DNA from 4 places in the Kitasatospora sp. NPDC023176 genome. Region 1 is predicted to be linked to each of the others. Evidence: riboswitches for the same ligand, from Rfam matches in the RefSeq annotation. Region 1 holds a riboswitch; each other region holds the start of a gene.
The links. A riboswitch is a leader RNA that binds a small molecule or an ion and turns the genes downstream of it on or off. The one in region 1 is predicted to bind cobalamin.

Region 1 (7,602 bases):
TCCGGGGGCTTCAGAGGTGGACGGGGTCGAGCAGGTCCTGGAAGGCGTCCGGGAGGGCCTTCCAGCCGGGTTCGCCGGCGGCGAGTTCGGCGTCGGTGAGCAGGCAGGAGTCGAGCAGTTCGGTGATGCCGTCGACGTCCAGCCCCTCGGCGGTGAAGCTGAGCTGCTGGACCCGGTCGCCGTGCAGCGGGTGCCAGTCGAGGGCGGCGGCGGCGCGGCGGGCCGGCGGGTAGAGGTCCCAGGCGGCGTCGGGCAGGGCGGAGAGCCACGGCCCGCACTCCTCGACCGCGAGGTTGGCCCCGGCCGCGTCCCAGGCGAGCATCAGGTCGGGCCGGTTGGCCAGCCAGAACCGGCCGCGGCTGCGTTGGGCGGCCGGGACGAGCAGTTCGAGGGCCCGGTGCAGCCGTTCCGGGTGGAGGGGGCGGCGGCGCTCCCAGACCAGGGTCGCCACCCCGGCCTCGTCGCCCTCCTGGGGGAGCAGCGCGATCGCCGGGTTGACGCGGTCGCGGGCGGCGGCGACGTCGAAGCCGCCGAGCGCGGCCCGGGTGAGCGCGCCGGTGCCGAGCCGGACCACCCGGGCGGTCGGGTGGAGCCGGCGCAGCAGTGCCCGCCCCGGCGCGTGCGCCGCGGCGCACGGCACGGCGAGGGTGGTGGCGTACTCGACCTGGTGGGCGAGCGCCTCCGCGCGGGTGCGGTCGTCCCGGGCGGCGGTGTGTTCGCCGTGCTCCAGCAGGTCGTCGGGGACGGAGAGTTCGGCGATCAGCCGGTCCGGGTCGACGGCGGTGACCACGCCCGCGAGTTCGATCGCCTCCGCCAGGAGCCGGCCGTCCACCTCGCCGCCGGCGAGCACCTCGACGGCGGGGTGCGGGTCGCTGCCGCCCCAGAGTTCGACCACCGCGAGCCCGTACCGGCCGCCGTCGGCGATCTCCAGCAGCCGGGGCAGCAGGTCCTCGCGCAGGGCGCAGCAGCCGCAGTCGTTCACCAGCGGGACCGTCGCGGTGTCGAACGCCCCGCCCGCGTCCCGCAGTTCGCGGTGGACGAGGCCGCGGGAGGCGTCCCGCAGATCGTGCCGCAGCACCACGGCATCCACCGCAGTGGCCGTCAACTCCTGGACGGCGGACCGGCGTTCGTCCTGGTGGAGGCCGGCGACCACGACCACCGGGAGCCTGGTCCCGTCCATGCCGCTCACCAGCTCGCCTTGCGGACGCCCGGCAGGTGCCCGGCGTGGGCGTGCACCCGCAGGTTGACCCGGGAGAGGCCGAAGGCGCGCAGGTAGCCGCGGGGGCGGCCGTCGACGGCGTCGCGGTTGCGGACCCTGGTGGCGCTGGCGTCGCGCGGCTGGCGGGCGAGTTCGGCCTGGGCGGCGGCGCGCTCGGCGGGGGCGGTGCCGGGGTGGGCGATGATCCGCTTGAGTGCGGCCCGGCGCTCCGCGTAGCGGGCGACGGTCGCGCGGCGCCGCTCGTTCTTGGCGATCTTGCTCTGCTTGGCCATCAGACCTTCTCCCCCCGGGCGCGGATGCGGGCGACGGCGGCCTCGATGCCGATCGTGTCGATGGTGCGGATGCCCTTGGCGCTCAGGACGAGCCGCACGTGGCGGCCCTCGCTGGGCAGCCAGTAGCGCTTGCGCTGGATGTTGGGGTCGAAGCGGCGCGGGGTGCGGCGGTGCGAGTGCGAGATCGCGTTGCCGAAGCCGGGCCGGCGGCCGGTGAGCTGGCAGTGGGCGGACATGGGTGCTCCCTGGCGTCCGGGAATGGGCGGGACGATGGTCACGTTACACCAGATGAAAATGACTTCCATTTCGGTGTACGGTTCCGACCCAGCCCCGGAATCCCGCACCACCAGGCCCCAGGAGGACGCCCGATGGCCCGCAGCGAACTGCGCCCGGTGATCAAGCTCCGCTCCACCGCCGGCACCGGCTACACGTACGTGACCCGCAAGAACCGCCGCAACGACCCGGACCGGATGGTCCTGCGCAAGTACGACCCGGCCGCGGGCCGGCACGTCGACTTCCGCGAAGAGCGCTGACCCACCACCCCGCCGACCCACCACGTCCCGCCACCCCACCACCCCACCGACCCACCGCCCCGCTGACCCACCACCCCGGAGGAGCCCAGCCATGAAGCCCGGAATCCACCCCAGCTACCGCCCGGTCGTCTTCCGCGACAAGGTCGGCGGCCTCGCCTTCCTCACCCGCTCGACCGTCACCAGCGACCGCACCGTCGAGTGGGAGGACGGCAACACCTACCCGGTGATCGACGTCGAGATCTCCTCGGCGAGCCACCCCTTCTACACCGGTCAGTCCCGGGTGCTCGACACCGCCGGCCGGGTGGAGCAGTTCCGCCGCCGCTACGGCGACCGGCACTGACGGCACGACGCCGGAACGGCGCCCCCCGACCAGGGGAGGCGCCGTTCCGGCGTGCACGGGAGGGGCTCAGCGCGGCGGCGGCACCGACACCACCATGGTCAGCCGCAGCTCCCGCTCCCCCGCGTTGCGGTAGACGTGCGCGAAGGAGGCGTCGAAGGAGACCGTGCTGCCGGCCGGCACCGCGTGCTCGCGCTCGCCGTGCACCAGGGTCAGCTCGCCCTCGACGACCCGGAGGAGTTCCACCGTCCCGGCCGGGTGCGGCTCGGAGGAGTACTCCTCGCCGGGCGCCATCCGCCAGTCCCACAGCTCCAGCGGCCCGGGGGCCTCGATCCCGTGCAGCAGGGTGCCCGTCCCGCCGGCCGGTCCGGTCCAGAGCGGGACGGCCTGGTCGCCGGGCACGATCCGGACGTCCGGGCCCTCCTCGTAGTCGAGCAGGGTGGCGATCGAGACGCCGAGCGCATCGCCGAGCCGTACGACGGTGGCCACGCTCGGATTGGTGCGGCCCTGCTCGATCTGGACGATCATGCCGCGGCTCACCCCGGAGCGGGCGGCCAGGGCGTCCAGGGTGTGGCCGCGCTCGGTGCGCAGCCGCTTGACGTTCCGGGCGAGGGCCCGGGAGACGAGGTCGGGGTCCGGCACGCGGGCAGTCCTCCGGTGTCCACCGTACGAGAAGTACAGAATATTGTTCGGCCGAGTTCAGTTCAGTGCACTACGCTGCCGTTCCAGCAACGAGTCCATCCGACTGTACTTCGGAGTGCATTGTGCTGTCCTCGAACCCCGGGTCGCTCCGGTGACCGCCCTGCTCGCCCTCGCCGCCAGCCTGCTCACCGGCCTGGGCGACTTCGGCGGCGGCGTCCTCACCCGCCGGCTGCCCGCGCTCGCCGTCGTGGTCGTCTCCCAGGCCACGGCCACCGCCGTCCTGCTCCTCGCGCTCCTGGCCACCGGCGGCCCGGCCCACGCCTCCCCGGCGCTCTGGTACGCCGTCGCCGCTGGGGTGATCGGCCCGTTCGCGATGCTCGCCTTCTACCGGGCGCTCGCACTCGGCCCGATGGGAGTGGTGTCCCCGCTCGCCACCGTCGGCGTCGTGGTGCCGATCGGCGTCGGGCTCGCGGACGGCGAGCGGCCCGGCCCCGGCCAGCTGGCCGGGATCGCGGTGGCGGTGGCCGGCGTGGTGCTGGCCGGCGGCCCCGAGCGCGGCGGCCCGGCCGCGGCCCGCACCGCTCTGCTGCTCACCCTGGCCGCCGCCTTCGGCTTCGGGGCCACCATGTCACTGCTCTCGCAGGCCTCGGCCGGCGGCGGACTGCTGCTCGCGCTGTTCGTCCAGCGGCTCGTCAACATCCTCGTCGGCGGTGCCGCGCTGCTGATCGGGCTGCGCGGCACCGACACCGCCGGGCTGCTGCCGGAGCTGCGCTCCCGCCTGCCCCTGCTCACCTGCGTCGGGCTGGCCGACGTCGCGGGCAACGCCGCCTACGCGATGGCCTCGCACGGTGACTCGCCCGCGACGGCCGCCGTGCTCGCCTCGCTCTACCCGGTGGTCACCGCCCTGCTGGCGCGCGGCGTGCTGAAGGAGCGGCTGCGCCCGGTCCAGGTGGTCGGCGCCGGGCTCGCCGTCGCGGGCACGCTGCTGCTCGCGGCGGCGTGACCACCGGGCGGCCTCCCGCTACGGCCGCTTCGCGGGCGTCCAGCGCTTCTCGACGCCGGTCAGCTTCCAGTAGGCGATGGCGATCGCCCACACCACCACGAACAACCCCGCGATCGCGTAGCCGACGTTGTCCAGCGAGATGTCCGCGATGAACCCGGTCACCGGGTCGGTCAGGTCGAGCTTCTCGTGCAGCACGCCGACCAGCTCGATGGTGCCGATGATGAAGGCCACCGCGATCGACAGCCCGGTGATGGTCAGGTTGTAGTACACCTTGCGCACCGGGTTGGAGAAGGCCCACTGGTACGCGAAGTTCATGAACGTCCCGTCCAGGGTGTCGAACAGGCTCATCCCGGCCGCGAACAGCAGCGGCAGGCAGACGATCGCGTACCAGGGCAGCCCCGCCGCCGCGCCCGAACCGGCCATCACCATCAGGGTGACCTCGGTCGCGGTGTCGAAGCCCAGGCCCAGCACCATGCCGACCGGGAACATCTGCCCGGGCCGGGTGATCGAGCGGGTCGCCCGGTTCAGGATCCGGGCCATGAAGCCGCGCGAGTTGAGGTGCTCCTCCAGCTCCGCCTCGTCGTACCTTCCGGCCCGCATCGAGCGGAACACCTTGAGGATGCCGAGCAGCGCCGCCAGGTTGAGCGCCCCGATCAGGTAGAGGAAGGCGCCGGAGGCCGTGGTGCCGACCAGCCCGAGCCACTTGTGGGTGGCCGAGTCGTCGTCCATCAGGGTGTTCGCCAGCTGAGCGCCGCCCGCCACCAGGGCGGCCATCAGGACCACCATCGAGGAGTGCCCGAGGGCGAACCAGAAGCCCACCGAGACCGGACGCTTGCCGTCCGCCATCAGCTTGCGGGTGGTGTTGTCGATCACCGCGATGTGGTCCGCGTCGAAGGCGTGCCGCATGCCCAAGGTGTACGCGGTGATGCCCAGGCCGACCCCGAACACCTGGGTGCCGACCGTGTAGCCGTGGGGCGCGACCAGGAAGACGAGCGTCCCGAAGGCCACCACGTGCATGGCGAGGATCACCCCCATCAGCCCGGCGGTACGGAAAGTGTCCTCGCGCTTCCACCGGAAGGTGGGCAGGACGGAGGGGGCCGCCTCGGCAGGCGTGGCGGTTTCGGGCAGGGTCATCTTCGGATCACGCTCCAGCACCTCGTGGAATGACTTCGTGAGATGCCGTGGCCGGTCTCCTGGCTTACGGGGCTTCCGGACCCGCCTTCCCAGGCGCACGAGGCGCCCAGTGGCACGTGGGTTCGGACGACTGTCCCCCGATCACAGTGGCGAGGGCCGCTCCGGAATGGGACCTGTTGAGGGTCCGTCACCGGTCTTCCCGAGCACCACGGCGGGGAACACCGTAGGGGCGGGACCGCACCCCCGCAAGGCTGCGCACCTGTGCAGGTGTCCAGGATCACAGGTCGTGAGCTGCCAGAATGTCCGCATGCATCTCGTACCGGCCGACCGCGCGGGCCACCGCACCATCGACGGACACCGGGTCTGCGAGGCCATCGCCGCCATCGGGGACACCGCCCACGTCCGGTCCTGGGCCGAGCGGTTCTCGCTGCTCTCCGACCCCGGACGGCTCGCCCTGCTGCTCGCCCTCCACCGGGCCGGCCCGCTCGCCGTCAGCGACCTGGCGGTCGCCACCGGCATGCGCGACCCGGCCGTCTCCCAGGCCCTGCGGCTGCTCCGCACCGCCGGCGTGGTCACCGGCGACAAGGACGGACGCGTGGTGCGCTACCGGCTCGTGGACGACGCCCTGCGCCCCCTCCTCGACGAGTGCGCCGCCGGCGAGCACGAGGAGCCCACCGCGGCGGCGGGCTGACCGACACTCGGAACTGCCCGTCTCCCGCGAACGGACGCCTAGGCGCGGCCGGATGAGTACGATCACGATGTGCCGTCCCACCCCCACGTCTGGCCCGCCGACCGCTGGAACACCCGCCCGGTCAAGGCCCGCGTGCTGGCGGTCGCCCGCACCCTCACCTCCGCGACCCGGGTCCTGGACGTCCTCGCCCTGCTGAACCCGGACGGCATCGAGCGGTACTTCACCGTCAACCCCGGCTCCGTGTTCGCCGACCGCGCCCTGGACGAGTACCTCCACGGCCTGCCCGGCTACACCGTGCTGGACTGGGAGGACGCCGTCCGACGCCGCTTCGACCTGGCCGTCGCCTGCGCCGTCCACTCCTCCATGCACCGCCTGGACGCCCGCCTGGTCGTCCTCCCGCACGGTGCCGGCTACAACCGGCTGGTCACCGAGTCCACCGGCGACCAGGTGAGCGCCGCCGGCCTCTCCCGCAACGAACTCACCCACCACGGCCGGGTGTTCGTGGACGTCCTCGGCCTCTCCCACCCCGAACAGCTGGACCGGCTGCGGACCTCCTGCCCCGAGGCCCTGGACGTCGCCCGGGTCGTCGGCGACCCGTGCTTCGACCGGATCCTGCGCAGCGAACGCTCCCGTGACGGCTACCGCGCCGCACTCGGCGCCGTACGCGGCCGCCGGCTCGTCGTCGTCGACTCCACCTGGAGCGAGCACTCGTTATTCGGCCGCCACCCCGACCTCCCCCAACGGCTGGTCCGCCAACTGCCCGCCGACGAGTACACGGTGGCCGTCGTGCTCCACCCCAACATCTGGAGCCGACACGACCCCGAGGCCCTGCTCGACGACGCCTGCCGGATGGGCCTGCGGCTCATCCCGCCCCACCAGGGCTGGCAGGCCGCGCTCGTCGCCGCCGACTTCATGATCGGCGACCACGGCTCGGTCTCCGTCTACGGCGCCGCCCTGGAACGCCGAACGATGATCGTCGCCACCGGCGCCGCCGAACTCGACCCGCACTCCCCCGGCTACGCCTTCGGCCAGAGCGCCCCCGTCCTCGACCCCGACGGGGACCTCGCCGCCCAGCTCGAACGCGCCCTCGCCCGGGACCCGGCCGACCTGAGCGACCTCACCGACCGCTCGCTGGCCCACCGCGGCGAATCCGCCCGGGTGCTGCGCCCGCTGCTCTACTCCTTCCTCGACGGCGTGGACGAACCCGCGGCCGCACCGGTCCTGCGCCCCTATCCCCACCCCGTGCCCCGCCCCGGGAGCACCCAAGGGCCCACCGCGTACGACGTCGAGGGCAAGAGCGAGGGGACGGAGGTCAGCCTGCGGCGCTACCCGATCGACCCCGTCGACCACACCCCGCGCGGCTTCCACGCCTTCACCGACGACCACCCCGGCGACGCCCTGCGCCACACCGCCGAGGTCCTCGCCCGCACCGAGCCGTACGCCGAACGCCCGGCCGCCCACTGGCTCGCCGACACCTTCGCCGAACTGCCCGGCCTCGCCGTCGCCGTGGCCGCCCTCGGCCCGGCCCGCCACGTGCTCCGGCTGCGCACCGGCCTACTGCTGGAGGCCCGCGCCGAACCGGCCTTCGCCGACCCCGACCCCGTCCTCGACCCGCTGCTGCTCGGCTCCGCCGTCGCCTGCTGGCTCGCCGACGGCGGCGACCCGGCCGGCCTGCCCGAGCACGGACTCACCGTCCACACCGGCGAGCACCGCACCCGGGTCGCCTTCACCACCGGTCCCTAGGACATCTCCGACGATCCCCGCCGGGCGC
Region 2 (7,602 bases), on a different contig from region 1:
ACCTGTTCCCGCACATGACCGCCATAGAGAACGTCATCGAGGCGCCGGTCCAGGTCAAGGGCGAGACCAGGGCCGCGGCCCGGGAGCGCGGAATGGCCCTGCTGGAGCGGGTCGGCCTCGCCGACAAGGCGAAGAACTACCCCTCGCAGCTCTCCGGCGGCCAGCAGCAGCGCGTGGCGATCGCCCGCGCGCTGGCCATGAAGCCCAAGCTGATGCTCTTCGACGAGCCCACCTCGGCGCTCGACCCGGAGCTGGTCGGCGACGTCCTGGACGTCATGCGCGGCCTGGCCGAGGAGGGCATGACGATGGTGGTCGTCACCCACGAGATGGGCTTCGCCCGCGAGGTCGGCGACGCCCTGGTGTTCATGGACGGCGGTGTGGTGGTCGAGTCCGGCAACCCCCGCGAGGTGCTCACCAACCCCCAGCACGAGCGCACCAGGGCCTTCCTCTCCAAGGTCCTCTGAGCCGTACCGTCGGCGCCCGGCAGGCGGTTTCCTGCCGGGCGCCGACGTTTTCCCCAGCCGGGTAATAGGCTGGAAGCAATCAGCCCGTTACCGAAGCACTGGAAGGACCGCCGTGGAGCTCGCCTCGTACGCCGACCTCGCCGTTCGGCTGGTGAACACCGAGGAACCCGAGCGCGGCACCGACGCACTGACCTCGGTGGACGCGGTGCGCGCCCTGTTCTCCGACTCCTCCCGCGCCGCCGCGCTGGCCGACGAGTCCGACGTGCCCCGGCTGCGGGCGGTGCGGACCAGGCTGCGCGGGGTGTTCGAGGCCGCCGCCGAGGGCGACGAGATCCGGGGCGTCGACCTGCTGAACAGCCTGCTGATGGAGTACCCCGTCAGCCCGCTGGTCTCCGGGCACGACTACCTGGACGACGCCGGCCGGCCGCGCTGGCACCTGCACCTGGCCGACAACTCACCGACCGCCACCGCCCACTTCAGCGCCGTCGCCTGCATGGGCCTGGCCGTCCACCTCACCGAGCTGGGCGCCGACCGGCTCGGCATCTGCCAGGCCGCGCCCTGCCGCAACGCCTACCTGGACACCTCGACCAACCGCTCCCGCCGCTACTGCTCCGACCGCTGCGCGACCCGCGCCAACGTCGCCGCGTACCGGGCCCGCAAGCGCCAGGAGGCCGAGGCGGCACTGCACTCGGGGAGCTAGGCCTCGTCGACGAACACCCCGAGGCGGCGGGCCAGGCCCGGCACCCGGGCCAGCCGGGGGCCGAGCAGCAGCCGCTCCAGCCCGCGGCCCGGCGCCAGCCAGGCCGGGCTCGGGCGCAGCCGCAGCAGCACCCGGCCGAGTACCAGGTCGTCCGGGACGGGGCCGTAGCTGCGGCTGTCGCTGTCGACCGGGCGGTTGTCGGACAGCAGCCACCAGCCCTTCGGCCGGCGCTCGGCGGCCCGCTTCACCACCAGCAGGTCCTGCTGGAAGGGGTGGCGGAACAGCACCACCGCGCCGGGGCGGATCGGCGCACCGTAGCGGACCAGCAGCTGGTCGCCCTCGCGCAGGGTCGGGACCATCGACGGGCCCGACACGTCGACCAGCCCGAACGGCACCGCGCCACCGCCCGCGCCGCCCTGCGGTTCCGTGCTCCGCGCCATGGCTCCTCCTCCCGGACCGACCGCCCCAGTCTGCCGTACGGACCGTCATCCGTTCGATGTCCGGATTACCCCGGTTCAGGGTCCGCCTTTTGCCCTAGGCCCGCCGCCCGGCCGCGAAACCCCGAGGGCGGAAGGGTAATCTCGGGCGCGGGAAGACGATCTAAGGAAGGACTCCCATGTTCTCTCGTCTGTTTGCACCGCGCGCCACCGCTCACGCCCACTGCGACCTGCCCTGCGGCGTGTACGACCCCGCGCAGGCCAAGCTGGAGGCCGAGTCGGTCAAGGCCACCCAGGAGAAGTACCAGGCCAACGAGGACGCGCACTTCCGCGCCCGCGCCATCATCATCAAGGAGCAGCGCGCCGAGGCCGTCAAGCACCACATCTCGGTGCTGTGGAGCGACTACTTCAAGGCCCCGCACTTCGAGAAGTACCCGCAGCTGCACCAGCTGATCAACGACACCCTGAAGGCCGCCTCGGCCGCCAAGGCGTCCACCGACCCGGCCACCGGCCAGGCCCTGCTGGACCTGATCGCCGAGGTCGACAAGATCTTCTGGGAGACCAAGCAGGCCTGAGCCTGACGCGTCGCCACCCGGCCGCCCCCGTCCGCACCGTTCGGACGGGGGCGGTCGTGCGTTCACGTCCGGCCCACCCCTGGTAAGGGTTGCCTAGCCTGAGTGGCTGTTATGCTGCCAGGGCGTCCGAGGGGGAAGTCCGGTGTGAATCCGGCGCTGACCCGCAACGGTGAGCACGGTCCGTAGGACCGCGCCAGCCCGATCGCCCTCGGCCGCTGGACTCCCGACGACTCGCCGCGGACTGCGAGGGGATGGCGCCCGGGCACGCCCCCGGCCGGCGCCCGCCCCGGCACACCCTGCGGCCCGAGGCAAGGCGCGACCGCACGTGAGTGACCCCGTTCGCCGAACACCGACCCTCCCGCTCGCCGCCGGCCTCGGCGTCGCCCTGCTGGCATCCCTGGTCTGCGGGGCCGCCTTCGGCGCCTCCGGCATCGAACTCCCTCACGTCCTGAGGCTGTTGGGCGCCGGACTGACGGGCGGTCGGCTGGACGCCGACGAGGCCGCGGCGTACGCGATCGTCTGGGAGATCCGGCTGCCGCGCACCCTGCTGGCCGCCGTGGTCGGCGGCGGACTGGCCGCCACCGGCGTCGCCGTCCAGGCCCTGGTGCGCAACGCCCTCGCCGACCCCTTCGTGCTCGGCATCTCCTCCGGCGCCGCCGTCGGCGCCAACGCCGTCCTGCTGCTCGGCGCCTTCGCCTCGCTCGGGGTGTGGGCGATCTCCGTCTCCGCGTTCGGCTCCGCGCTGGTCGCCATGGTGCTGGTCTACCTCGCCGCCCGCACCGCGTACGGGCTCACCCCGCTGCGGCTGGTGCTCACCGGCACCGCGCTCTCCTACGGCTTCTCCGCCGTCACCACCCTGATGGTCTTCTCCGCCGACCACGCCGAGGCCGCCCGGGACGCCATGATGTGGCTGCTCGGCAGCCTCGGCGGCGCCACCTGGGGCTCGGTGCCGATCGCCGCCTGCACCGTCCTCGCCGGACTGGCCTATCTGGCCTGCGCCGCCGGGCGGTTGGACGCGCTCGCGATGGGCGACGAGACCTCCGCCTCGCTCGGCGTGGACCCGGACCGGCTGCGCCGGGAGCTGTTCGTGGTGACCGCCGCCGTCACCGGCACCGTGGTCGCGGTCAGCGGGGCGATCGGCTTCGTCGGACTGCTGATGCCGCACCTGGCCCGGATGCTGGTCGGCGCCGGGCACCGCCGGGTGCTGGTGATCGCGCCGCTCGCCGGGGCGCTGCTGCTGGTCTGGGTGGACATCGCCTCGCGCACCCTGCTGGCGCCCGCCGAACTGCCGGTCGGGGTGTTCACCGCGGTGCTCGGGGTGCCCGCCTTCCTGTTGATGATGCGCCGGCGCGGCCAGGCCTTCGGGGGTGGGCGATGAGCCCGGCGAAGGGCACGAGCCCGGCCGAGGAACTGCGCGTCGACGGCGTCTCGGTGGAGCTGGCCGGCGCCCGGCTCGTCCAAGAGGTGAGCCTGGCGGCCGCCGCCGGGCAGGTGATCGGACTGATCGGCCCGAACGGCAGCGGCAAGTCGACCCTGCTGCGCTGCGTCTACCGGGTGCTGCGGCCGGCCGGCGGGACGGTCCGGCTGGACGGCGACGACCTGCACGTGCTCACCGCGCGCCAGGCGGCCCGCCGGGTGGCCGCGCTGACCCAGGAGCACCCCGCCGAGTTCGACTTCACGGTGGCCGAGGTGGTCGCCATGGGCCGGCTGCCGCACCGGCGCGGCCTCGGCGGCCCGAGCGACGCGGACCGGGAGAGCTGCGCGGCCGCGCTGCGCGGGGTCGGGGCCGGGCACCTCGCCGAGCGCGGCTTCCCGAGCCTGTCCGGCGGCGAGAAGCAGCGGGTGCTGATCGCCCGCGCGCTCGTCCAGGAACCGCGCCTGCTGGTGCTGGACGAACCCACCAACCACCTGGACATCGCCCACCAGTTGGAGGTGCTGGCCCTCGCCCGCGCGGCCGGGCCGACGGTGCTCACCGCGCTGCACGACCTCAACCTGGCGGCCGGCCACTGCGACCGGCTGTACGTGCTGACGGCCGGCCGGATCGTCGCCGCCGGCACGCCCGAGGAGGTGCTCCGGCCGGACCTGCTGGCCGAGGTGTTCGGCGTCCGGGCCACCCCCGTCCGGCACCCGGACACCGGCGCCCTCCAGCTGCTGTTCGACCGCCTCGCCTGAGCCCGCCCGCACCCCCGCCCGCACCCCGTCCACCACCCCGCTCACCACCCCGGAAGGAACAAGCGTGCGTACCAAGGCCGTTGCCGCCACCGCCCTGCTCACCCTCGGACTGACCGCCTGCGGCGCCGAGATCGCCCCGGGCGAGGCCGGCGGCGCCGCCGCCTCCGCCCACTACCCGGTGACCGTGGAGAACTGCGGCGAGCGGCTCACCTTCGCGCGGAAGCCCGCCCGGGTGGTGACCAACGACGTCAACATCACCGAGCTGATGCTCTCCCTCGGCCTCGCCGACCGGATGGCCGGCTACGTGATGCCCGACGACAAGGGCCGGGTCGACAAGGTGCCCTGGAAGGACGGCTACCAGCAGACCACCTGGCTCTCCAAGAAGGTGCTCACCAAGGAGATCGCCCTGGACGCCAGGGCCGACCTGGTGTTCGCCGGCTGGCACTACGGCTTCGTCGAGGGCAGCGGCGTCACCCCCGAGGCGTTCAAGGCGCTCGGCGTCGACTCGTACGTGCTCAGCGAGTCCTGCCGCAGCGGCAAGGGCTCCGAACGCGGGGTGATGGACCCGCTGGAGGCGCTCTACACCGACCTGGCCAACCTCGGCGCGATCTTCGACGTCAAGGACCGCGCCGACAAGCTGATCGCCGAGTCCAGGGCGACGATCGCCGCCGTCCCCCGGCCCGAGCGCCGCCCGTCCGTCTTCCTGTACGACAGCGGGCAGGACAAGCCGTACACCGCCGGGAGGTTCGCCGCCGCGAACGAGATCATCGACAAGGCCGGCGGGACCAACATCATGGGCGACCTGGCGGACACCTGGGTCACCGCCGGCTGGGAGAGCGTGGTGCGGCGCGACCCCGAGGTGATCGTGATCAACGACTACGCGACGCCGGGGGCCGAGGAGAAGCGGAAGTTCCTCAAGTCCTTCCCGCCGCTGGCCGAGGTCTCCGCGGTCAAGAACGACCGGATCGTCGTCATGGACTACGTCGACCTGGTCGAGAGCCCGCGCAACCCGGCCGCGGTCAGCACCCTGGCCGACTTCCTGCGCACCGTCCCGGCCCGCTGACCGGCCGGGATCGCGCCCCGTTCCGGTCGGGCCCGCCGGGCGTAGGCTCGAAGGTGCGAACCGACGGAGCCGACCGAAGGAGCGAGGACCATGACCACCATGGCGGCCCCCACCGCCTTCGACGCCCGCGCCCTGCGCGAGGGCATCGAACGCCGTGACGCCGAGACCCTGCTGGCGCTCTACGCCGAGGACGCCGAGCTGCGCGTGGTCGACCGCAAGACCCAGCCCAGCCACCCCCTGGTGATGCACGGGCGGGACGAGATCGGCGCCATGCTCAGCGACGTCTACGGCCGCGAGATGACCCACAAGCTGGAACAGGTGGTGATCCAGGGCGACCAGGTCGCGTTCCTGGAGTCCTGCCGCTACCCCGACGGCGTGCGGGTGCTGATGGCGTCGATGGCCGGCCTGCGGGACGGCCGGATCGTCGACCAGACCTCCGTCCAGGCCTGGGACGAGACGGGGCCGGAGCAGTAGGCTCACGGCATGATCCGCACCGCCGTCGTCACCGACGTTCCCGTCATCCTGGCCATGATCCGCGAACTGGCGGCCTACGAGAAGGCCCCGCAGGAGGCGGTGGCCACCGAGGATCAGCTGCGCGAGGCGCTGTTCGGCGCCGACCCGGCGCTGTTCGGCCTGATCGCGGAGGACGGGGCCACCGGCGAGCCGGTCGGCTTCGCGCTCTGGTTCCTCAACTTCTCGACCTGGCGCGGCACCCACGGGATCTACCTGGAGGACCTGTACGTCCGCCCCTCGGCCCGCGGCGGCGGCCACGGCAAGGCGCTCCTGCTGGAGCTGGCCCGGATCGCCGTGGAACGCGGCTACGCGCGGGTGGAGTGGTCGGTGCTCGACTGGAACCAGCCCTCGATCGACTTCTACAAGTCGCTCGGCGCGGTGCCGATAAACGGCTGGACGGTCTACCGGCTCACCGACGCGGCACTCAAGGCCGCCGGTGCCCGTTGAACGGACGCACGGAGTAGGGGTAAAGACCCTGCCACCCTGCGTCGCAATGCCTTACCATGAGTAACTCCCGCACCGGGTGCGGAGGACGCCCCCTCGGGGGTACCAAGCAAGTACAGCGCGTCACCCAGGAGGCAAGGGTGTCCCAGATCGACAGCGATCTCGGCGTTCAGGACTTTGTCGAGGTCCGGCTGCCCGCGGCAGGGGCATACCTCTCCGTGCTGCGAACAGCGACGGCCGGGCTCGCGGCCCGGTTGGACTTCACCCTCGACGAGATCGAGGACCTGCGGATCGCGGTCGACGAGGCCTGCGCCATCCTGCTCCAGCAGGCGGTGCCCGGCTCCGTGTTGTCCTGCGAATTCCGCCTGGTCGGCGACTCGTTGAAGGTGACCGTCGCCGCTCCCACCACGGACGGCAAGGCGCCCGAGCGGGACACCTTCGCCTGGACGGTGCTCTCCGCGCTGGCCGGCGAGGTGGACTCCTCGGTCGCCGAGGACAACACCGTCACGATCAGCCTGCACAAGAAGCGCGGCGGCTCCGCCGTCCACTGACCGGGCACCGAGCAGCACCCTGCAAGGGCCGTCCGCCGTTCCCCACCCGGGGCCCGACGGGCGGCTCCCGGTACCGCCCCCCACGCGGTACGACCAACGAGACGATGCCGGGGCCGAGGCCCCGGTGCTCCCGGAACGGAACGGGGGAATGGCCGTGAGTGATCTGGACCGTACCGGCCTCGCGACGGCGGGACCTGCCGTACCGACCCAGGCGAGCGTTTCCGGCCTCGCCGCCAACGACGAAGCGCACCCGAAGGACGCCCACCGGATGAGCCACCCGACCGAGCCGACGTCCGAGCCGACGCCCGACTCCCCTCCCACGCCGGAACCGGCGGCGGCGGAGGAGGCCACGGAGCTGCACGGCGCCGTGCCCGCCCAGGGCTCACACCGCTCCGGCGCGCCGGACCGGGAGGCCGCCCGCGCGCTGTTCGTCCGGCTGTCCGGGCTGCCCGAGGGCTCCCCGGAGCGCGTCGAGCTGCGCAACCAGCTGGTGCGGATGCACATCCCGCTGGTGGAGCACCTGGCCCGGCGGTTCCGCAACCGGGGCGAGCCGCTGGACGACCTGACCCAGGTCGCCACCATCGGACTGATCAAGTCGGTGGACCGCTTCGACCACGAGCGCGGGGTCGAGTTCTCCACCTACGCGACGCCGACCATCGTCGGCGAGATCAAGCGGCACTTCC
Region 3 (7,602 bases), on a different contig from region 1:
GATGGTCCTCAGAACCACGCCCGGGGCGCCGGCGCCGAAGCCGATGACCATGGACTGGCCTACAGCCACATCCGTGGGGTCGATGCCGTGGGACCACGTCACCTTGGCGTCCAGGCCGGGAATCGAGCGGCCGGGGGCGTATGACCTGTACGTGCCGCGCGCGTGGGCGATGAGCACCCCGTTGCGGCGCAGCTCCGCCCGGCGCAGGCTGGTGGACCGCAGCTCGTAGGTGCGGTCGCCGACCACGGCAGTGCGGGTGCGGGACTTCCGGCTCATCGGCACGTTGTGGCCGCCGATGTTCATCGCGCCGTGGTCGCGGTCGGGCACCACCGTGACGGTGGGCATCCCCGTCCCCTGCACCCGGGCGATGACGGACGGCCAGCGATCATGACTGACCTGTATCGGCCCGAACGGGCCGTCGATCACACGCTGTTGGAGCTTGGGCATGTCTGGGCTACCCCCGTATACCGAGAACTGACAGCGGAGCTGCCGTGGGACGGCAGCTCCGCTGTCTTGCTGAACGCTGTTGACTTAGAAGTCGTCGTCGAAGGCGACGGTGCCCTCGACGGCCACCTGGTACGCCGACACGCGGCGCTCGAAGAAGTTGGTCAGCTCCTGCACGTTCTGGAGCTCCATGAACCCGAACGGGTTGGTGGACCCGTAGCGGATCGGCATCCCGAGCCGGGCCAGGCGCTGGTCCGCCACGGCCTCCAGGTACTGGCGCATGGAGTCGGTGTTCATGCCGGCGAGACCGTCACCGCACAGGTCCTGGGCGAACTGGAGCTCGGCCTCGACGGCCTCCTCCAGCATCTCGGTGACCTGCTTGGCCATCTCGTCGTCGAAGAGGTCGGGCTCCTCCTCGCGAACCGTGTCGACGACCGACATCGCGAAGTCCATGTGCATGGACTCGTCGCGGAACACCCAGTTGGTGCCGGTGGCCAGGCCGTGCAGCAGGCCGCGCGAGCGGAACCAGTACACGTACGCGAACGCGCCGTAGAAGAACAGACCCTCCACGCACGCCGCGAAGCAGATCAGGTTCAGGAGGAACGCGCGGCGGTCCTCCTTGGTCTGCAGCGAGTCGATGTGGTCGACGGCGTTCATGTACTTGAAGCAGAACTGGGCCTTCTGGTGGATGGAGGGGATGTTCTCCACCGCGGCGAAGGCCGCGTTGCGGTCCTCCGGGTCCGGAAGGTAGGTGTCCAGCAGCGTCAGGTAGAACTGGACGTGCACGGCCTCTTCGAACAGCTGCCGCGAGAGGTACAGCCGCGCCTCGGGCGAGTTGATGTGCTTGTAGAGGCTCAGCACGACGTTGTTGGCGACGATCGAGTCACCGGTCGCGAAGAAGGCGACCAGGCGGCCGATCAGGTGGCGCTCGCCCTCGCTGAGCTTCGCCAGGTCGGCGACGTCGGAGTGCAGGTCCACCTCCTCGACGGTCCAGGTGTTCTTGATCGCGTCGCGGTACCGGTCGTAGAACGACGGGTAGCGCATCGGGCGCAGGGTCAGCTCGAAGCCGGGGTCGAGCAGCATCTTGCGGTCGTCGGCAGTCATTACTGGCAGGCCTCGCAGGACTCGGGGTTCTCCAGGGAGCAGGCCAGTGCGGCTTCCTGCTCCGGGGTGAGGGTGGGGGTGCCGACGGGAATCGTGTCGGTCGGCACGGGCGCGGCGGCACGGGCGGTGCCGGAGGCGGCCTGGGCGATGCGGGTCGCCGGGCGCGAGCGCAGGTAGTAGGTGGTCTTGAGACCGACCTTCCACGCGTAGGCGTACATCGAGCTGAGCTTGCCGATGGTCGGCGCCGCCATGAAGAGGTTCAGCGACTGGCTCTGGTCCAGGTACGGCATGCGGGCCGCGGCCAGGTCGATCAGCGCGCGCTGCGGCAGCTCCCACGCGGTGCGGTAGAGCGACCGGACCTCGGCGGGCAGCCAACCCAGCTCCTGCACCGAGCCGTTGGCGTCGCGCAGCGAATCGCGGGTCTGCTGGTCCCAGACGCCGAGCTCCTTGAGCTCGCGCACCAGGTACGGGTTGACCTGGAGGAACTCGCCGGACAGGGTCTCGCGCTTGAACAGGTTGGACACCTGCGGCTCGATGCACTCGTACACGCCGGCGATGGAGGCGATGGTCGCGGTCGGGGCGATCGCGAGCAGCAGCGAGTTGCGCAGGCCGGTCTCGGCGATGCGGGCGCGCAGCGCCGTCCAGCGGTCGGCCCACTGGGGGGCGGCCGTCGGGAAGTGGTCGATGTGCAGTTCGCCGCGGGCGGCGCGGGTCTCGCCGTAGGCCTCGTGGCGGCCCAGCTGCTCGGCGAGGTCGGCGGAGCGCTCGTAGGCGGTGAGCATGATGCGCTCGGAGATCATCGTGGACAGCTGCTTCGCGACGGCGGAGTCGAAGTCGATCCGCAGCTTGAAGAAGACGTCCTGGAGGCCCATCACGCCGAGGCCGACCGGGCGCCAGCGGGAGTTGGACGTCCCGGCCTCGGTGGTCGGGTAGAAGTTGATGTCCACCACGCGGTCGAGGAAGGTGACGGCCGTGCGCACGGTGGCGTCGAGGCGCTCCCAGTCCATGGCGCCCAGCAGGTCGTCGGCGGAGGCGCCGGGGGCCACGTGGGCGCCGAGGTTGACGGAGCCGAGGTTGCAGACGGCGGTCTCGGAGTCGTCCGTGACCTCCAGGATCTCGGTGCACAGGTTGGAGGAGTGCACCGTGCGGCCCGGCAGCGCGGTCTGGTTGGCGGCGCGGTTGGAGGCGTCCTTGAAGGTCATCCAGCCGTTGCCGGTCTGCGCCAGGGTGCGCATCATGCGGGCGTAGAGGGTCTGCGCCGGGATGGTGCGGACGGCCTTGCCGGCCAGCTCGGCCTTGCGGTAGGCCTCGTCGAAGTCGGCGCCCCAGAGGTCGACCAGCTCGGGGACGTCGGCGGGGGAGAACAGCGACCAGTCGGCGTTGGCGTTCACCCGGCGCATGAACTCGTCCGGGATCCAGTGCGCCAGGTTGAGGTTGTGGGTACGCCGCGCCTCCTCACCGGTGTTGTCGCGGAGCTCCAGGAACTCCTCGATGTCGGCGTGCCAGGTCTCCAGGTAGACGCAGGCCGCGCCCTTGCGGCGGCCGCCCTGGTTGACGGCGGCGACCGAGGAGTCGAGGGTGCGCAGGAACGGCACGATGCCGTTGGACTTGCCGTTGGTGCCGCGGATCAGGCTGCCGCGCGAGCGGATGCGCGAGTAGGACAGGCCGATGCCGCCGGCGTGCTTGGAGAGGCGGGCGATCTGCGCGTAGCGGTTGTAGATCGAGTCCAGGTTGTCCAGCGGCGAGTCCAGCAGGTAGCAGCTGGACATCTGCGGGTGCCGGGTGCCGGAGTTGAAGAGCGTCGGCGAGGAGGTCAGGTACTCCAGGCGGCTCATCAGGCCGTACAGCTCGGCGACCTCGCGCACGGACTGCTCGGAGTCGCCGACCGCCAGGCCGCAGGCGACGCGGAGCAGGAAGTGCTGCGGGGTCTCGATGACCTTGCGGGTGATCGGGTGGCGCAGCAGGTAGCGGGACTGGACGGTGCGCAGGCCGAAGTACTCGAAGCGGTCGTCGCCCGCGGTGTCGATCAGCGCGTCCAGGGCGGGGGCGTGCTTGGCGACGAAGGCGGCGGTGGTGTCGCCGATCAGGCCCTCGGCGTGGCCGACGGCGATCGAGGCGGAGAAGGAGACCGAGCCCTGACTGTTCGCCTCGTCGACGATCTCCAGAGCAAGCAGACGGGCCGCCAGCTTCGAGTACTGGGGGTCCTCGGCGATCATCGACGCGGCGGCGTCCACGGCCAGCCCGCGCAGCTCGGCGAAGTCCGAGCCGGCGTGGCGGCCGCGCAGCGCGGCGGCGGCGACATGGCCGGGGTCGACCTCGGGGAGGTCGGTGCTGCGGTCGGTGAGCACCCTCAGCAGCGCGCCCCCGGGGTCGGAGACCGTCGGGTCGGTGAAGGCGGTACCGGTGCCCTGAGCGGGCAGGGTGACTGAGGCAGCGGTGGTCAAGGCGCTCTCTCCTGGCGGCGATCGGCGGCGTGATCGGGGGGGTACCGGACCGATCTGGGCAGGGGAGCACGGCGCGAACGCGGAAAGCGTCGCGCGAGGTGTCTCCCCGGCCCGCCCGCGAGGCCCGGAGGTGTGGTGCTGGTGCTTGTGCGGCCTCTGCGGGAGGGCCGTGGGCACGCTGTTCGGCAGGTACTCGGACTCGCGGTACGGCTGCTCCAGCCGTCCGCATACCGCTGCGGGGCAGTCCCGGACTCCCACCGGGTTCCCCTGCATCGACAGCAGAAGCGAGCATACATGTAGTGGTGTCTCCTCGATGCGACACCACATGTAGTGCGGCGTGGCGTGTTGGCGTGATGACCGGCGGTGCCCGGGCGGGTGACGGTTCGTGGTCGTCCGAGGGCCGGAGCGGCGCCCGGGGGGCGATGCGGCGGCGCCCCGGACGCCCCGGATCCGCGCGTCGGATGCCCCCGGATCCGCGCGCCGCGCGTCCTGGTTTCGCCACGGAACGGTCACCGGGCCTAGGGGTGCTCAGGGGGATGCCCTACGATCTGGGCGCATGAGCGACGGAACTGGCGTACCTGGGCACGGGCCGCAGGGGACGCCTCCCGCCGGGCCGGGGGGCGCACAGAATCAGCAGCCGGCGGTACCGGGCCCGGTGCCGCCGCCGAGCGGCGGCTTCGGCCCGCCGCCGGCTTCCTACGGGCCGGTGGCGCCGCCCGGGCAGCCGTTCTCGCAGCCCGTCCCGCCGGTGCCCCAGCCGGCCCCGCCGATTGCCCAGCCGGTTCAGCCGATTGCCCAGCCGGTTCAGCCGGTTCAGCCGCCGGCCCCGCAGCCGCAGTGGCAGCAGCAGCCTCCCCAGCAGCCGGTTCCGCCGCAGCCCGGCCCGCCGCAGCTGGTTCCGCCGCAGCCCGGCCCGCCGCAGCGCGTCGAGCCGGACTGGGAGGCGCTGGCGAACCGCAACGAGGCCGCCGGCAAGCGCAAGCGCCGGGTGAAGGTCATCGGCATCGTGGCCGCCGTCGTCCTGGTGGGCGGCGCGGTCGCGGGCGGCGTGCTGCTCCTCGGCAAGAAGGACGACCCGAAGAAGGTCGGCGGCGGCGCGGTCTCCACCGCCTCGACCAAGCCGACCCCCGGCCCGTCGAGCGCGAGCGGGACCCCGGGCGGTCAGCCGGACGACCCGTCGAAGCCGATCTGGGAGGCCGCCACCGACCCGGCGCCGCAGGACGCGGGGGCGCTGTTCTCCGCCCTGCAGGTGACGGTCAACGGCGCGACCTGGAACCGGACCGTGGTCTCGCTGGACCAGCCCTGCTGGGACGGCAACTCCACCACCGGCGGGCTCGGCAAGATCCTCGGCGACCAGGGCTGCCAGAAGGTGCTCCGGGCGACGTACGTCTCCGGCGACAGCGCGGTGACCGTCGGCGTGGCCGTCTTCGACCACAAGATCCAGGCCGAGACCGCGATGAAGAACTTCGCCGGTCAGCTCAAGGGCCTCCCCGCGGCGGGCGCGCCGGCGTTCTGCGCCAACCCCGGTTGCACCGGCACCCACGCCAGCCTGGGCCGGTACGCCTACTTCACCGTCGACGGCGCGGCGAAGGGCGGCAACACCTCCGACGCCACCGCGACCGCGGCATCCTCCGGGTTCGCCGAACACGTGAAGGGCCAGCTGCTCCAGCGGGCCAAGGCGGCGGGCACCGCCACGCCCGGTTCGCAGGGCACGTCGGCGGCCACCCCGACCGGCTGACCTGTCGTGACACCCCGGCGGCGGAGCCGTTCGCCGGGGCCGGGGGAGTGTGGCAGGCTCTCGTCGGAGTGAGTCGTACGCGTGTTCCGGTTGCGTCCGTGGGGGTCGGTACCGGCGAGCAACCGGAGGAGCGGTCGTGGCCCTGCCCAGAGCCCTGCGCGGCAAGTCGGCCGTCCTGGCCGCGGCCGGCACCGTGGTCGTCGCGGGCAGCCTCGTGCTGCTGGACCGCGACGACCGGAGCGTGGTCGGACAGCCCGTCCGGGTACCGGTGTCGGTCGGCGCCCCCGGTCGGACCCTGCCGCCGGACGTGGGCCGGGACCTGCTGGCCCGGGACCCGCAGGCCTCGCCGAACGCCCGCGCCGTCCAGCAGTTCCTCGCGGACCTGGAGGCCCAGGCCCGCACCGGGCACAGCGGCGGCACGGTGATCGGCCAGCACGTCGAGGCGCACAACGAGCGCGACAACCCCGGCTACGGCGACTACCGGGGCACCAAGCAGGTCGGCTACTACTACAAGAAGGCCGCCGACATCACCGGCCGGCTGCCCGGCTTCATGGAGACCGACCTCGGCCCCGGCTACGGCCAGAACGCCTGGGGCGTCGGCAACCCGCGCTCCTACTCGGCCGGCCGCTGGCCCACCTGCCGGGCCGGCTGGCAGTACACCGACGACGCCGTCGACCTGATGGCCGCCGTCTGGTCCGGCCACCCGCGCGCCGACGACGGCTCCTACGACAGCGCCGGCGTCCAGCACAACTGCGACGGCAGCACCACCGAACTGCCGGACAACGGCGGCGCCCCGGCCGGGATCGTCGGCATGTCCTTCCACGAGCCCTACCCCGGATCCGACGTCAAGTCCTTCGACCGGGTGCTCTGTTCGAAATCCCCGGCGGCCACCGACCCGGGCTGGTTCGGCCGGGTCGTGGACGCCGCGGGCGACACCCCGGAGTACCGCGCGCTGATCACCGACCTGTCCTACCTGGCCGACCACCTGGAGTACCTGGCCGCCCAGGACGTGCCGGTGCTGCTGCGTCCGTACCACGAGATGAACGTCAAGGACTGCTCCAGCCGGTTCTGGTGGGCGGGCCAGAAGCCGGCCGACTACCAGGCGCTGTGGCGGATCACCTACAAGTACCTGGTGGAGACCAGGGGCCTGCACAACCTGCTGTTCGCCTGGACGCCGGTGTCCTGGGACGGCGCCCCGGGGACGGACCCGTGGGACTACTACCCCGGCAGCCAGTACGTCGACGTGGTCGGGGTGGACGACTACAGCGGCAGCCCGGCGCACCCGATCGGCACCGGCGAGGTGTGGACCAAGCGCTACTACGACGGGCTCGCCGCCTACGGCAAGCCGCGGATGCTCGCCGAGTCCTTCGCCGTGCCCGTCAACTCCCGCCAGCCGGACACCCTGCGGCGTACCCCCTGGACGATCTGGACGGTCTGGGGACAGGCGCTCACCGCCGACAACCTGGCCCCGGACCAGCCGGGCAACTCCAGCGCGGACGTCAACGCCACCTACCACAGCCCGCTGGCGATCACCGGCGGCTCCGGCCAGTCCGGCGGAAGCATCGACTGGAGCGGGCTGCACGTCCGCTGAGCCGCCGGGATCCGTCGGCGGGATCCGTTGAACGGGCTGGATTCCGGGTCCGTTGCGCCGTGTGGCATCCTGTGGCGGCGAAACCGAGGGCGGGCGGACGGACGGTCGGAGAAGGCCGAAGGGGTGGGGGTGCGGGGATGACACAGACGCGTCCGATGCGTGGGGCCGGTGGCCTGGCGATCGGCTGGGGCGTGGTGCTGCTCGGCTGGGCGGCCTACAACTGCTTCGGGCAGGTCGGCTTCGCGACCTACCTCAAGGGCATCTTCTACTACGGCGGGACC
Region 4 (7,602 bases), on a different contig from region 1:
TCCAACTCCCGTCCCAGGTAGAGCAGTCCGGCGCACTCGGCGGCGATCGGCCCACCCGCGGCGGCGAACGCGGCGATCGCGTCGCGCAGCGCGGCGTTCCCGCTCAACTCCCGTACGTACAGCTCCGGGAAGCCGCCGCCGATGACCAGCCCGGCGGTTCCCTCCGGCAGTGCCGAGGCGTGCAGCGGGTCGAACGGGACGACCTCCGCGCCTGCCGCGCCGAGCAGTTCGGCGTTCTCGGCGTACGAGAAGGAGAACGCGGCGCCACCGGCCACCGCGATCCGGGGCCGCCCGGCGACCGGCGCCACCTCCGTCGAGGGGTCCCACGGCTCGGCGTCCAACCCGGGTGCCGTGCGGGCGAGTTCCAGCAGGGCGTCCAGATCGACCGAAGCCGCGACGAGGGAGCCCATGTCCGCGACGGCCTTCAGCGCCTCCGCCGAGCGCTCCACCGCCGGGATCAGCCCGAGGTGCCGGGAGGGTGTGGCCACCGCCGCCGAGCGGCGCAGCGCGCCCAGGACGGGCACGCCGGAGCCCTCCTCCAGGGCCTCGCGCAGGAGTTGCTCGTGCCGGTCGGAGGCGACCCGGTTGAGGATCACCCCGGCGAGCCGCACCTGCGGGTCCCAGGAGGCGAAGCCGTGCACCAGCGCGGCCACCGAGCGGGACTGCGAACTGCCGTCCACCACCAGCACCACCGGTGCCCGCAGCAGCTTGGCGACGTGTGCGGTGGACGCCAACTCCCCACGCCCGGAGGCCCCGTCGAACAGGCCCATGACGCCCTCGACCACCGCGACGTCCGCCCCCGCCGCGCCGTGCAGGAACAGCGGCGCGATCCGCTCCGGCCCGCACATGAAGGCGTCCAGGTTGCGGCCCGGGCGCCCGGCGGCGAGTGCGTGGTAGCCCGGGTCGATGTAGTCGGGGCCGACCTTGTGCGGCGACACCACCAGCCCGCGCGCGGTGAGCGCCGCGATCAGGCCGGTGGCGACGGTGGTCTTGCCGGCGCCCGAGGAGGGCGCGGCGACGACGATGCGGGGGACGTCGCTCCCCGGGCTGCTGCTCACGAGGTCACCACTCGATGCCGCGCTGGCCCTTGCGGCCGGCGTCCATGGGGTGCTTGACCTTGGTCATCTCGGTGACCAGGTCGGCGACTTCGGTCAGCGCCTCGGGCGCGTACCGGCCCGTGATGACGACGTGCTGGCTGCCCGGACGGTCCTTGAGCACGGCCACCACCTCCTCCGGGTCGATCCACCCCCAGTGCATCGGGTAGGTGAACTCGTCCAGCACGTAGAAGCGGTAGGTCTCGGCCGCGAGGTCGCGCTTGACCTGCTCCCAGCCCTCCTTGGCCGCCTCCTCGCTGGTCATCTCCTGCTCGGCGGAGCGCTGGATCCAGGACCAGCCGGAGCCCATCTTGTGCCAGTCGACGGTGCCGCCCTCGCCGGAGGCGCCGAGCACGCGCAGCGCGTTCTCCTCGCCGACCTTCCACTTGGCGGACTTCACGAACTGGAACACCCCGACCGACCAGCCCTGGTTCCAGGCCCGCAGCGCCATGCCGAAGGCGGCCGTGGACTTGCCCTTCCCGGGGCCGGTGTGCACGGCGGTGATCGGCTGGGTACGGCGCTGGCGGGTGGTCAGGCCGTCGTCGGGAACGCTCTCGGGGACACCCTTGGGCATGTCGGCTCAGGCCGCCTTTCGCATCGAAGTGGTCGTACTCGCCGCGCGGTTCGCGCGGACCAGCGAGGCCACACCCTCCGCGCGCAGCTCGTCCAGGCTGACGGCGCTGGCGCCGAGCAGCCCGGCGAGGGTGCGGGCCAGGCCCAGCCGGACCGGCCCGGACTCGCAGTCCAGCACCACGCTCGCGGTGCCCTGGGCGGCGAACAGCGTGGCCGCGCGCTGGGAGCGGGCGAGCGCGTCGCGGCCGCCGGTGGCCCGGCCGTCGGTCACCACGACCAGCAGCGGGCGCCGGTTCGGGTCGCGCAGCCGCTCCACCCGCAGCACCTCGTGGGCGCGCAGCAGGCCGGCGGCCAGCGGGGTGCGGCCGCCGGTGGGCAGGGTCTCCAGCCGGGCGGCGCCGACCTCCACCGAGGAGGTGGGCGGCAGCGCCAGTTCGGCGTCCGCGCCACGGAAGGTGATCATGCCGATCTTGTCCCGGCGCTGGTAGGCGTCCATCAGCAGCGACAGCACCGCGCCCTTGACGGCGGTCATCCGCTGCCGGGCGGCCATCGAGCCGGAGGCGTCCACCACGAACAGCACCAGGTTGGACTCCCGTCCCTGGCGCACCTGTTCGCGGAAGTCGTCCTTGCGCAGCACCAGTGCCCGGCCGGCCCGCCCGCGCGCCGCCTGGTGCGGGGCGGCGGCCTGGAGGGTCGCGGTCAGGTGCAGCCGGCTCAGCGCGCCCTGCGGGCGGCGGGCCCGGACGGTGTGCCCGCCGGTGGTCTCGGCGGGGGAGCGGCGGCCCTGGGCGCCGTGGCCGGTGCCCTGCACGGTGAACAGCCGGGTCCGGTACGGGTCCCCGGCCGCGACCGGCGCCGACTCCCGTGCGGGGGAGGGGTGTTGGGCCGGTACGGGCTGCGGTGCGGGGGCCTCGGTGTCCGTGCTGGAGGCTTCGGGGGCGGGGGCCTCCGGGATGCCGCCGTCGGCGGGCTCGGGCGCACCGCCACCGTCCGGACCACCGCCGCCGTCACCGTCGTCCTCCGGGCCGTCGTCGCCCGGACCGCCGTCGCCCGGACCGTCGCCCTCCGGCTCCGGGTCCTCCGGCTGGGCGTGCTCCTCCAGCGTCCGGTCCAGCTGCTCCTCGTCCAGCCCCGGGGCGTCGAAGGGGTTGCGCCGCCGCCGGTGCGGCAGGGCCAGCTGGGCGGCCTTGCGGACGTCCTCCTCCAGCACCTCCGTGCGCCCCGCCCAGGCGGCCAGCGCGACCGCGGTGCGGGCCATCACGATGTCCGCGCGCAGCCCGTCCACCTCGAACGCGGCGCACACGGCGGTAATCTGACGCAGCGCCACTTCGGTCAGTTCCACCTCGGGTAGCAACTCCCGCGCGGTGGTGATGTGTTCGGCGAGCGCCCGTTCCTCCTCGGCGAACCGGGCGGCGAACGAGGCCGGGTCCGCGTCGTAGGCGAGCCGGCGCCGGACCACCTCGGCCCGCTCGGCCGGGTCCCGGGTGGCGGCGATCTCGACGGTCAGGCCGAAGCGGTCGAGCAGCTGCGGCCGCAGTTCGCCCTCCTCCGGGTTCATCGTGCCGACCAGCAGGAACCGCGCCGCGTGCCGCACCGACACGCCCTCGCGCTCGACGTACGAGCGGCCCATCGCGGCGGCGTCCAGCAGCAGGTCCACCACGTGGTCCTGGAGCAGGTTCACCTCGTCGATGTACAGCACGCCGCGGTGCGCCTTGGCGAGCAGCCCCGGCTCGTACGCCTTGACGCCCTCGGCCAGCGCGCGTTCCAGGTCGAGCGAGCCGACGATCCGGTCCTCGGCCACGCCGACGGGCAACTCGACCAGCTGGGAGGGCCGTTCGTGACGGCAGAAGGAGGCGTGCGGACCGTCCGGGCACTGCGGGTCCGGCGCGGCCGGGTCGCAGGCGAAGCGGCAGTCGTCCACGACGGCGATGGCGGGCAGCAGCCCGGCCAGCGCGCGCACCATGGTCGACTTCGCGGTGCCCTTCTCACCGCGCACCAGCACGCCGCCCACGGCCGGGGAGACCGCGTTCAGCAGCAGCCCGAGCCGCAGGTCGGCCATGCCGACGATCGCGGTGAACGGATAGCGGACGTCACTCATGCGTCACTCCCAGGTGCCCCGGGCGGGAGGAACGGCAGCGTTCCGGCCGCCGGCACCCCGCCCTCGATCAGCTTCCACAGCGCGTCGGTGTCCGCGTGTTCCTCGATCAGGTCGCCCAGCCGGTCCAGCCGGGCCTCGCGCGCCGCGGCGAACGAGGTGTCCGGCGCCGGCACGAACGCCCGGCCGGCCGACTCGGCGACCTCGCGCAGGAGTTCGCGACGGAAGCCGTCGTTCTCCAGCACGCCGTGCCAGGTGGTGCCCCAGACCGAGCCGATCCGGCAGCCGTCCAGGCTCTGCCCGTGGTCATCGGAGATGAACGCGGTACCGCCGTCGACCGTCACCACCCCGTGGTGGATCTCGTAGCCCTCCACCCGCTGCCCGTACGCCTCGCCCACCGGCCGCGCCAGCACCTTCTCGACGCCGAAGCGCACCCGGGTCGGCAGCAGCCCGAGGCCGTCGACGACGCCCGCCCCGGACTCCACCTCGTCCTCGATCGAGCGCGCCAGCATCTGGTAGCCGCCGCAGACCCCGAGGATCGGCAGCCCGGCCGCCGCCCGCGCCCTCAGCACCGGCGCCAGGCCGCGCTCGCGCAGCCAGGCGAGGTCCGCGACGGTGGCCCGGGTGCCGGGCAGCACCACCAGGTCGGCGTCGGCCAGCTCCTCCGGCCGGGTCGCCCAGCGCACCAGCACACCGGGCTCCTGGGCCAGCGCGTCCAGGTCGGTGAAGTTGGACAGCCGGGGGAAGCGCACCACGGCCACCCGCAGCACGTCCGCCCCCAGCGGCCCGGGCCCGTCCGCCCGGTCCACCACGGTGGACAGGTCCAGCGAGTCCTCGGCGTCCAGCCACAGGCCCGGCAGCATCGGCAGGGTGCCCAGCACCGGACGGCCGGTCAGCTCGTGCAGCATCTCCAGCCCGGGCGCCAGCAGCCGGGCGTCGCCGCGGAACTTGTTGACGAACCAGCCCGCCACATGACGCTGGTCCTCCGCCGACAGCAGCGCCAGCGTGCCGTACATCGCCGCGAAGACCCCGCCGCGGTCGATGTCCCCGACCACCACCACGGGCAGCGCGGCGGCCGTGGCCAGGCCCATGTTGGCGATGTCCCGGTCGCGCAGGTTGATCTCGGCGGGCGAACCGGCGCCCTCGCACACCACCACGTCATAGCGGCCGCGCAGGTCCGCCAGGCACTCCAGGGCGCGCTCCAGCAGGACGGGCTTGCGCTCCCGGTAGTCCAGCGCGCCCACCTCGGCGACCGGCCGGCCGAGCAGCACCACCTGGCTGCGGCCGTCCGCGCCGGGCTTCAGCAGCACCGGGTTCATCGCCGCCTCCGGCGCCACCCGGGCGGCCTGCGCCTGCATCGCCTGGGCGCGGCCGATCTCGGCGCCGTCCGCGGTGACGAAGGAGTTCAGCGACATGTTCTGCGCCTTGAACGGGGCCACCCGCACGCCCTGGCGGACCAGCCAACGGCAGATCCCGGCCGTCACCACGCTCTTGCCCGCGTCCGAGGTCGTCCCCGCGACCAGCAGTGCGTTGCTCATGCCCCCGCCTCGCCGTGCTCGGCAGGTGCTCCGCACCACGCGCACCTCTCGACGGTTCGCTCGCTGCGCTCGCTCACTTGCCCCTCCTCCTCCGGAACGCCCGGATCACCAGATGCCCCGCGACGGACGTACCCAGCGCCAGCGCGCCCACCCGCCGGGACAGCGTGCAGGCCCGCTCGATGTCGTCCACCGTCACCGGCCGCAACTCCGCGCCCAGCACCGGCCGGTGCTCCACCCGCTCCCCGTACTGCAGGGTCCCGCCGAGGCGCACGCCCACCGCCCCCGCGAAGGCCGACTCGGCCTGGCCCGCGTTGGGGCTCGGGTGCGCGGAGCCGTCCCGGCGCCAGACCCGCCAGGCGGTCCGGGGTTCGGGCGCGGCGGCCACCGTGAGCAGCGCCGTCAGCCGGGCGCCGGGCCAGCCCGCCAGGTCGTCCAGCCGGGCCGAGGCCCAGCCGAACCGGGTGTAGCGGGGCGAGCGATGGCCGACCATGGCGTCCAGGGTGTTCACCGCGCGGAAGGCCAGCAGGCCCGGTGTGCCCGCCAGGGCGCCCCAGGCCAGCGCGTTCACCACGGCGTCGGCGGTGTTCTCGGCCACCGACTCGACCACCGCCCGGGCGATCTGCTGCTCGTCCAGCGCGCTCGGATCCCGCCCGCACAGGTGCGGCAGCCGCTCCCGGGCGGCCGTCAGGTCGCCCGCGGCGAGCGAGCGTCCGATGGTGCGCGCCTCCCGCGTCAGCGAGGTGCCGCCGAGCACCGTCCAGGTCGCCGCGGCCGCCAGCGCGGCCCGGCCCAGCGGACGCCGCCCGACCGTACGGTCCAGGGCGAGCGCGCCGACCGCGACCGTGCCCACGCACAGCGCGGTGTACCCGGCCCCGGCGGCCCGGTGGTCGCGCCACAGGCGCCGCTCCAGCCGGGTCGCGGCGCTGCCGAACAGCGCGACGGGGTGGCCGCGGCGCGGGTCGGCGAAACGGGCGTCGGCGGCATAGCCCGCGACGGCGCCCAGCGCGAAGGCGGCGGCGCGGGTCAGCCCGCGCACGGCGGCGGGCAGCTCAGGGTCCGGCGGGGCGGGGCAGCCTGCATCGCGTGGGTGTCCTCACTCAGGGTCCGCGCCCTGGATCGACGTACCGGGGGCGAGAGTCTCCTGGCTTCCGGGTCGGACGCACCCCCGGGCCTTCCAGCGGCTTCTGACGGCCCACCGTGGCGTGTTCGAGCGTGCTCCCCGGTGACAGTGGCGGGACCGCGCCGGACTCGCACCGGCTTCCTCTCCATGCCTCCGTTTGGCCCCAGGATCCCATCACGCGCCCGAACCGGGAGTCAACCGAGGTCACGGAGGGGTTGGTCACACGGCGGGCCGCCGTCCGGCCTGTGCGATCGCCCAGCGCTGGGGAGGGCCGACCGGCCCCGCTTCGTGCGTTCGGCGGCTGGGGCAGCGCCGAGGACCGCACCTACGTTCGGTGCCATGCGCCGCAGAGAGTCACCCGCCGCCGCCCCCGCCCCGGTGCCGTTCTCGCCGGGGGCCGCCCGCGCCCACCGGGCCGGCCTCGGGCTGACCCCCGAGCAGGTCGCCGAGGGCATGGCCGCGCACGGCGTACGGCTGCTCCCCGGGCACGTCCTCGCCTGGGAGAGCGGCGCGCTGCGGCCCGGCGAGGCCGAGTTCATCGCACTGGCCCGCGCCCTCTGGTGCCCGGCCGACCAGTTGATGGACGGCCGGCCGGTGAGCCTGCGCGACCACCGGCTCGCCCGGGAACTCGGCCCGGATGCCGTCGCCGAACGGGTCGGCATGCCGCTGCCCGCCTACCGGCAGGCCGAACTGACCGGCCACTGGGACGGCGACCCGGACCAGACCCACGCCCTCGCCCAGGTGCTCGCCCTGCGGCTGACCGAACTGGTCGAGGCCACCGGCCGCCGCGAAGCGCTCGACCGGCTGCTCCGCCAGTGCGTGGCCGGCCGCTGGCAGCCCCACCTGCGCCCGCTCGCCCGACTCGTCCCCGTCCCCGAACCCGACCTCGCCGCCGTCCTCCCCCTCCTCCAGCAGGAACACCACGTCCCCACCCACTGGGGCGCCACCACCCAGCCCCGCACCCCCACCCCACCCCTCACCCCCCGCTTCTGGCACCTCCTCAGCACCCGCCACCCCGCCATCCCCGTCTGACCCGGCTACCCCCCACCCACCTCAGCGGGCGCGCCGGACGAAAGCCCGCGCGCCCGCAACAAACCCCACCCCTCACCCACCCCCGCCACCCCCACCCATCCCCCCAAGCCGCACCCACCCACCCCCAGCACCCCTCACCCACCCCCTCAC

Region 2: linked by a shared signal. The riboswitch ahead of ACZ3YL_RS18720 (FecCD family ABC transporter permease) and the one ahead of nicT (Nickel transporter NicT) in region 1 are both predicted to bind cobalamin.
Region 3: linked by a shared signal. The riboswitch ahead of ACZ3YL_RS18575 (ribonucleoside-diphosphate reductase subunit alpha) and the one ahead of nicT (Nickel transporter NicT) in region 1 are both predicted to bind cobalamin.
Region 4: linked by a shared signal. The riboswitch ahead of ACZ3YL_RS39365 (cobalamin biosynthesis protein) and the one ahead of nicT (Nickel transporter NicT) in region 1 are both predicted to bind cobalamin.

The regions. Positions count from the first base shown of each region.
Region 1 is NZ_JBVHIP010000003.1:191,497-199,098, forward strand. It holds gene ACZ3YL_RS06835 (CobW family GTP-binding protein) at 11-1,180, opposite strand; gene rpsN (30S ribosomal protein S14) at 1,186-1,491, opposite strand; gene rpmB (50S ribosomal protein L28) at 1,491-1,727, opposite strand; gene rpmG (50S ribosomal protein L33) at 1,860-2,024, shown strand; gene ACZ3YL_RS06855 (type B 50S ribosomal protein L31) at 2,116-2,364, shown strand; gene ACZ3YL_RS06860 (helix-turn-helix domain-containing protein) at 2,431-3,003, opposite strand; gene ACZ3YL_RS06865 (EamA family transporter) at 3,155-4,006, shown strand; gene nicT (Nickel transporter NicT) at 4,025-5,140, opposite strand; cobalamin riboswitch at 5,173-5,366, opposite strand; gene ACZ3YL_RS06875 (ArsR/SmtB family transcription factor) at 5,448-5,831, shown strand; gene ACZ3YL_RS06880 (hypothetical protein) at 5,901-7,574, shown strand.
Region 2 is NZ_JBVHIP010000012.1:55,141-62,742, reverse strand. It holds gene ACZ3YL_RS18740 (amino acid ABC transporter ATP-binding protein) at 1-464, shown strand, start outside; gene ACZ3YL_RS18735 (CGNR zinc finger domain-containing protein) at 577-1,164, shown strand; gene sodX (nickel-type superoxide dismutase maturation protease) at 1,161-1,604, opposite strand; gene sodN (superoxide dismutase, Ni) at 1,781-2,176, shown strand; cobalamin riboswitch at 2,266-2,404, shown strand; gene ACZ3YL_RS18720 (FecCD family ABC transporter permease) at 2,502-3,554, shown strand; gene ACZ3YL_RS18715 (ABC transporter ATP-binding protein) at 3,551-4,348, shown strand; gene ACZ3YL_RS18710 (ABC transporter substrate-binding protein) at 4,413-5,411, shown strand; gene ACZ3YL_RS18705 (nuclear transport factor 2 family protein) at 5,502-5,885, shown strand; gene ACZ3YL_RS18700 (GNAT family N-acetyltransferase) at 5,895-6,371, shown strand; gene ACZ3YL_RS18695 (ATP-binding protein) at 6,509-6,919, shown strand; gene ACZ3YL_RS18690 (RNA polymerase sigma factor SigF) at 7,074-7,602, shown strand, end outside.
Region 3 is NZ_JBVHIP010000012.1:22,175-29,776, forward strand. It holds gene ACZ3YL_RS18565 (hypothetical protein) at 1-345, opposite strand, end outside; gene ACZ3YL_RS18570 (ribonucleotide-diphosphate reductase subunit beta) at 532-1,548, opposite strand; gene ACZ3YL_RS18575 (ribonucleoside-diphosphate reductase subunit alpha) at 1,548-3,968, opposite strand; cobalamin riboswitch at 4,160-4,300, opposite strand; gene ACZ3YL_RS18580 (hypothetical protein) at 4,648-5,730, shown strand; gene ACZ3YL_RS18585 (glycoside hydrolase family 26 protein) at 5,867-7,321, shown strand; gene ACZ3YL_RS18590 (hypothetical protein) at 7,459-7,602, shown strand, end outside.
Region 4 is NZ_JBVHIP010000053.1:34,777-42,378, forward strand. It holds gene ACZ3YL_RS39345 (cobyrinate a,c-diamide synthase) at 1-1,058, opposite strand, end outside; gene cobO (cob(I)yrinic acid a,c-diamide adenosyltransferase) at 1,063-1,668, opposite strand; gene ACZ3YL_RS39355 (putative cobaltochelatase) at 1,675-3,765, opposite strand; gene ACZ3YL_RS39360 (cobyric acid synthase) at 3,762-5,300, opposite strand; gene ACZ3YL_RS39365 (cobalamin biosynthesis protein) at 5,374-6,336, opposite strand; cobalamin riboswitch at 6,436-6,563, opposite strand; gene ACZ3YL_RS39370 (transcriptional regulator) at 6,760-7,452, shown strand.